2 regions of the Pseudomonas flexibilis genome follow, and region 2 is predicted to be linked to the other one. Evidence: riboswitches for the same ligand, from Rfam matches in the RefSeq annotation. Region 2 holds a riboswitch; the other holds the start of a gene.
What was found. Region 2 has a riboswitch for cobalamin ahead of PT85_RS17010 (TonB-dependent receptor domain-containing protein). Riboswitches for the same ligand answer to the same signal wherever they lie in the genome.

Region 1 (3,397 bases), on a different contig from region 2:
TTGGTCATGAACGAGCGATTGGCCAGGGTGTGTTCGTCGATCAGGTACATCCAGTCGTCCAGCTTCACGTCGTAGACGCTGTCGCCCACCGGCAGGCGCAGGGTGTAGCGCAGGCGCAGGGCGTTGCCGGCGACCTGCAGGTGGCCTTCGCCGACCACGTCGTGGGCGGTGCCGCGCCAGTGATCGGGGCCGTCCGGGGTGAAGGTCCACACGCGGCGGTCGGTGCTGCCGTCGCTGAAGGTGAAGTCCTCTTCGAGGATCAGTTGCTCGCCGCGCGAGTAGCCGTTGATCGCCACGCTGAAACGCTTGACCACCTCGCCCGAGCGTTTCTGGAACATGCCCCAGGCGTCCACCCGGCCGGTGAAGTACTGGCGCAGGTCGAGGGGCGGGGTCTGGTCGCGGTAGTGGTCCACCTCCACGGCGCAGCCGGCCAGGGCGACGGCAAGGGACAACAGCAGGGCAAGGCGCTTGAACATGGCGGTCTCCGGTCAGGGGCGGGCGTCGCCCAGCAGGCGGGCGCGCAGTTCGGGGTTGCGGGTGCGCGGGTCGAGCCAGATGGCGAAGAACGCGCGGGCGAATTCCGGGTCGGCGATCTCGTGCTGCAGGCGTGTGCCGGCATAGAAGCGCGCGCCCTGGTCCGGCAGGTGTACGCCGATGATGCGCTCGCCGGGCTGCACATCGACGAACGCCCGCCGCATCTGCGCCTGCCAGCGCTGCAGCTGGGCGGCATTGATGGCATCGCCATTCAGGCGACGGATTTCCTTGAGGCTGGCCTCGACCAGGTCGTCGCGCTCGATGCTGCGGTGATAGGTGAGTTCCAGGGCGAACGGCGCATCGGCGCGAAACGGCTCGGTGGGACTCCACAGCCGCGCGGTGTAGATGCGGAAGCCGAACAGTCGCAGGTCGCCACCGCCGATCAGACGCGCCTCGGGCAAGGCGTCCTGCCAGCTGGCCTGTGCGGCGCCGGCGAGCAGCAGCAGGCTGAGCGCACAGGAATGGGCGATGTGGCGCAGTGCAGAGAGCGTGATCATCTTGGGAGCCCGCAGCAGTCGATACCTGCCCATAAATCTATACGAATACTTAAAAATGTACAGGTTTTGCGATGACCAGCAGGCGATGAACAGCTGTGCGCATTGACGCTGCCGTCCGGGATCACTACCCTGCGCGCCAGCTTCAGGTGCCCCCGTTCGCGGGGGTGAAACAGGGAAGCCGGTGCGCCACGCTCTGACCGTGGCAATTCCGGCGCTGCCCCCGCAACGGTAGGCGAGTCTAGAAACCGCAGTTGGCCACTGTGCTCCGGCATGGGAAGGCGCGGTATTCGGGAACCCCCACGGGTTCCGCTCGCAAGCCCGGAGACCGGCCTGGCGCATTTCCACGGCAGTGCGGCGGGCGCTGGGCTGATGGGCGTGCCCTGGCGCGCGTCCGCATCTTTCGTTCTCCGTCTGTGGTCGTCGACCTTGAGTCGTGCGGGTAGGCACGACGGAGTTCATCCCTTGATTCGCAAGCCTGTTGATCGTCCGGCCGCCGGTGTGCTGCTGGGCGTCGTTTCGCTTTACCTTTCTCTTTCCTGTGTGTCCCTGGCGCTGGCCGCCGAGCCGCTGCTGCTGGCCGAGTCGGTGGTGACCGCCACCCGCACCGAGCAGGCGACGGTAGCGATCGCCTCCAGCAGCGTCATCACCCGCGAGGACATCGAGCGCCAGCAGCCGCGCGACGTGCCGGAGCTGCTGCGCAGCCTGGCCGGCGTCAACGTGTGGAGCAACGGCGGCAGGGGCAAGGCCACCACCGTGTCGCTGCGCGGCACCCACGACAAGCACCTGCTGGTGCTGGTCGACGGCATCAAGATCGGCTCCGCCACCTCCGGCAGCGCGGCGTTGCAGAACATCCCGGTCGAGCAGATCGAGCGCATCGAAGTGGTGCGCGGCCCGCGCTCCAGCCTGTATGGCTCGGAGGCCATGGGTGGGGTGATTCAGATCTTCACCCGCCAGGCCCAAGAAGTCGGGTTCACGCCGGGTTTCGCCGTCAGCGCCGGCAGCCGCTCCACCTACCGGGGTAGCGCCGGACTGCAGGGCAGCAACGGACCGGGCTGGTTCAGCCTCGGGCTGGTGAGCGAGTCCACGGACGGCATCAACGCCCGCAGTTTCCGGCCGGCCGCGCCGGCCGCCTACGAGCCGGACGCCGACGGTTTCCGCGAACACTCGGCGTCGCTGCGTGGCGGCTACCGCTTCGCCGGTGGACTGGAGCTGGACGCCAACTGGCTGCAGAGCGAAAACCGCAGCGAGTTCGACAGCCGCAACACGCGCGGCACCTCCGGTTTCGACGCCTACAGCGAAGGCGATCTGCAGGTGCTGGGGTTGCGCGCGCGCTTCACGCCGCTGGCGGCCTGGAACGTCACCCTGCAAGGCGGGCACAGCGAGGACCGCAGCGAGAACTTCCAGGACGATCGCCTGTACTCCCGCTTCGACACCCTGCGCGACAGCCTCGCCTGGCAGAACGATATCCGCCTGGGCGCCGGTCAACTGCTCAGCCTGGGGCTGGACTACCAGCGCGACCGCATCGACACCACCAGCCGGTACGCCGAGGACTCGCGCTTCAATCGCGGGGTGTTCGCGCAGTACCAGGCGCGCTTCGGCCGCCACGGCCTGCAGGCCGCGCTGCGCCACGACCGCGACGAGTTCTTCGGCGGTCACGGCACCGGCAGCCTGGCCTGGCGCTATGCGCTCAGCGACGCGCTGAGCCTCAGCGCCTCTTACGGCACCGCCTTTCGCGCACCGACCTTCAACGATCTCTACTATCCGGCCAGCGCGTCGACCGCCGGCAACCCGGATGTGCAGCCGGAAACCTCGCAGAGCTACGAGCTGGGCCTGGAAGGCGGCCAGGCGTGGGGCGAGTGGAGCCTGCATGCCTTCGAGAACCAGATCGACGACCTGATCGAGTGGCAGGGCCGCAGCCCGATGCGCCCCACCAACATCAGCAGTGCGCGGATACGCGGACTGGAGGCCTTTGCCGGCACCGAGCTGTGGGGCTGGCGGCTGACCGGCAACCTCACCCTGCTCGACCCCCGCGACCTCAGCCCGGAGAACCGCGGCCACCTGCTGCCGCGTCGCGCCAAGCGCAGCCTGAACCTGGACCTGGAGCGCCGCTTCGGCGCCTTCGGGGTGGGCGCCGGGGTGTTCGCCAACAGCTACCGCTTCGATGCCGAGGAAAACAGCGACGACCAGCGCCTGCCCGGCTATGCGCTGGTCGATCTGCGCGCCGACTACCACCTCAGTGCCGAGTGGAAGGCACAGGTGAAGGTCAGCAACCTGCTCGACCGCGACTACCAGACCGCCCAGACCTACGAGCAGCCGGGCCGTGCCGTGCTGTTCAGCGTGCGCTACCAGGCGCTTTGACCCCATCC
Region 2 (3,397 bases):
CCATCGTTCCCAGGAAGGCGGTCACCCGCTGTTGCTGGCGCACCTCAAGGCCACGCCCCTGCTGCAGCTGGACCTGCGCCTGGGCGAAGGCAGCGGCGCGGTGCTGGCCTTCCCGCTGTTGCAGGCCGCCTGCGGCTTCCTCAACGAGATGGCCTCGTTCGAATCCGCCGGCGTCTCCGACCGATGAGCGAGCGTTCCGCCCTGCGCCGGGAGACCGACCGTTTCCTGTTGTCCCTGCAGTTCTTCACCCGGGTGCCGATCCCCGCGCGGGTGCCCTATTCCGAGGACGAGCTGAACAGGGCGGCGATTTACTTCCCGCTGATCGGCACGCTGATCGGCGCGGCCTGCGCGCTGGTCTACTGGGGCGCCAGCTTCCTGTGGGATGCGCCGATCGCCATCTTCCTGAGCATGGTGTTCGGTCTGCTGCTCACCGGCTGCTTCCACGAGGACGGCCTGGCCGACTGCATGGACGGCATGGGTGGCGGCTGGGACCGCGAGCGCATCCTCACCATCATGCAGGACTCCCGGCTGGGCACCTACGGCGCCGCCACGCTGCTGGCGGCGCTGGGCGGCAAGTTCCTGCTGCTGGTGTCGCTGCCCGCCGCACTGGTGATTCCGCTGATGATCCTCGCCCATGCCGTCGGCCGCCTGAACGCGGCGACCATGATGCTCACCGAGTCCTATGCGCGCCCGGAAGGCAAGGCCAAGCCGCTGGCGGTGCGCATCTCGCTGCTCGGCCTGCTGATCGCCGCCGCGCTGGCCCTGGCGCCATTCCTGTGGATCGAACTGCCGCCCCTGCTGTGGCTGGCGGTGCTGCCGCTGATTCCCCTGCGCCTGTGGTTCGCCCGCTGGCTGCGCAAGTGGATCGGCGGGTTTACCGGCGACTGCCTGGGTGCGCTGCAACAATTGAGCGAGCTGACCTTCCTGCTCGGGGCGTTGGCGCTGTGCCGCTTTATCTGATCCGCCACACCCGCGTCGGCTGCGCGCCGGGGCTGTGCTACGGCCAGCTGGATGTACCGCTGACCGACAGCTTCGCTGCCGAAGCCCAGGCCGTGCGAAATGAGCTGGCCCAGACCTTTCCCGACGGCCTGCCGCCGGTGTGGAGCAGCCCCAGCCTGCGCTGCCGCACACTGGCCGATGCGCTGGAAGTGCCCTACTGCGCCGATGCGCGGCTGATGGAGCTGAACTTCGGCGCCTGGGAAGGCCGCACCTGGGCGGAGCTGGATTCCCCCGAGGCGCGCCACTGGGGCGATCACTGGCAGAGTGCCGCGCCGCCCGGCGGCGAATCCCTGCCCGAACTGCTGGCCCGGCTGCGGGAGTTCCTCGACGAGATCGAAACCGGCGATGCCCTGCTGATCACCCATGCCGGGCCGATCCGCGCGCTGCATCACCTGCTGCTCGGCGAACCCCTGGAAACGGCGTTTCGCCGGCCGGTGGGCTACGGCCAATTGCTGCGCCTGTAACAGAAGCGCGGCCTGCGCACTGACCTGTGGGAGCTCATTCGCGAGCTCTTAGTGCGCTCCGCAGCCAGAAGCTCGCGAATGAATTCGCTCCCACAAGCACAAAAGCGGCGCCGCGCATCGGACGCCGCCACCCGCAGGCGCCAGGCCATTCTTAACCCCGGTCATTGCCTCCACGCCCCCCGCCCGTTATGGTGCGCGCGTTTTTCTTGTCGGTGCGCAAGCGTTTTTGCGTTAAACGGGAAGCCGGTGGCGCTCTTTGGAGCCATCCCGGCACTGCCCCCGCAACGGTGAATGACCGCCCCTCGGGCGGCGACTCCAACAGCCACTGGGAATTTTCCCGGGAAGGCGGAGTCGTCAGGGTCATGAGTCCGGAGACCGGCCGACAGGAAGCGACTGGTGTTGCGGAGGGCGGCACCGTCAAGCGCTGTCTCCCGTATGCCGCGCTTGTGTTCCTGCCCTCCTCAAAAGCATTGATCTTTTGAGGAATTCTTCTGATGAAACTGTCCCGCCTGGCCCTGGCGATTGCCCTGGCCTCCCCTGCGGCATTCGCCGCCAATGAAACCCCACGCTTCGATGAACAGCTGAAGCTGCCGGAGGTGGTGGTAACGGCCTCGCGTACCGCCGAAAGCAAGGGCGACACCTACAGCGCCGTAACCGTGTTTACCCGCGATGACATCGAACGCCTGCAGCCGAGCACTGTGCCCGATCTTCTGCGCCGCACCCCAGGCGTGCAGGTCATGCAGAACGGCGGACGCGGCTCAACCGTTGGGGTGTTCGTCCGCGGCACCAAGACGGCACAGACACTGGTGCTGATCGACGGCCAGCGCGCCAACGACACCAACCTCGGCGGTGCTCCACTGAACACTCTGAGCGTGGATCAAATTGAACGGGTCGAAATCCTGCGCGGCCCGCGCTCAGCCATCTACGGTTCCGATGCCATCGGCGGTGTCATCCAGATCTTTACCCGCCGAGCCGAAGGACCCGGCCTGTCTCCGCGCGTTCGGGTTGCCTACGGCAGCCACGACACATGGGAGCAATCCCTAGGCCTGTCCGGCGGCAACAACGCCACCCGCTTCAACCTGAGCCTTAACCACGAGCAGAGCAATGGCTTCAGCCGCTCCAGCCTGCGCACCGGAACGGATGCCGACAACGACGGGTTTGAAAACTCCTCGATTGCCCTGAATCTCAATCATCGTTTCAGCTCGCAGACCGAGGCCGGGCTGAACATCAGCCACACGGATAGTGAGTACGAATACGATGGCTTCGGCTGGAGCCAGTTCCCCTACGACGAGGTCAAGAACAGCTTCTATTCCGCCTACCTCAGCCACCAGTTGACTCAACTCTGGAGTACACGCCTGGAACTGGGTTACTCGGAAGGCGAAATGCACAACCTCGACAGGGCGGCGGTGACCGACAGCTTCAACGAAACCGAGCGCGAAAGCCTGAACTGGACAAACAGCCTGTCCCTGAGCGATGCACAGCGCCTACAGGTCGGCCTCGACTGGTACCGCGACCATATCCACAACTCCGGACGCTACACGGAAGACTCCCGCTACAACGCAGCCGCCTTCCTCCAGCACAGCTACAACGGCGAGAATTTCGGCACCGAAGTGGGCGTGCGCCACGATGACAACCAGCAGTTCGGCACTGAGAACTCGTGGAACGCCGCATTCAAATTGCCCCTGAATGACCGGCACCAGGTCACGCTATCGTATGCGGAAGGCTTCCGGGCTCCGCTGCTCAGCGACCTTTACTACCCAGTGAACTGTTATCCCGGCTGGGGATGCTCCGGCGGCAACCCGGACCTACAGCCGGAAACCTCGCGAACCTACGAACTGCGCTGGACCGGCCTGGTCAGCCCGCAGGTGGATATCGAGGCAGCTGCCTATCGCACCGAACTGGAAGACGCCATCAACGGTTGGCCGCCGGCCAAC

Region 1: linked by a shared signal. The riboswitch ahead of btuB (TonB-dependent vitamin B12 receptor) and the one ahead of PT85_RS17010 (TonB-dependent receptor domain-containing protein) in region 2 are both predicted to bind cobalamin.

What each region holds. Positions count from the first base shown of each region.
Region 1 covers NZ_JTAK01000001.1:176,594-179,990, forward strand. Annotated here, with positions in the region: gene PT85_RS00885 (DUF3833 domain-containing protein) at 1-476, opposite strand, end outside; gene PT85_RS00890 (chalcone isomerase family protein) at 489-1,031, opposite strand; cobalamin riboswitch at 1,159-1,379, shown strand; gene btuB (TonB-dependent vitamin B12 receptor) at 1,494-3,389, shown strand.
Region 2 covers NZ_JTAK01000011.1:35,646-39,042, forward strand. Annotated here, with positions in the region: gene cobT (nicotinate-nucleotide--dimethylbenzimidazole phosphoribosyltransferase) at 1-187, shown strand, start outside; gene PT85_RS17000 (adenosylcobinamide-GDP ribazoletransferase) at 184-960, shown strand; gene cobC (alpha-ribazole phosphatase family protein) at 945-1,463, shown strand; cobalamin riboswitch at 1,657-1,861, shown strand; gene PT85_RS17010 (TonB-dependent receptor domain-containing protein) at 1,958-3,397, shown strand, end outside.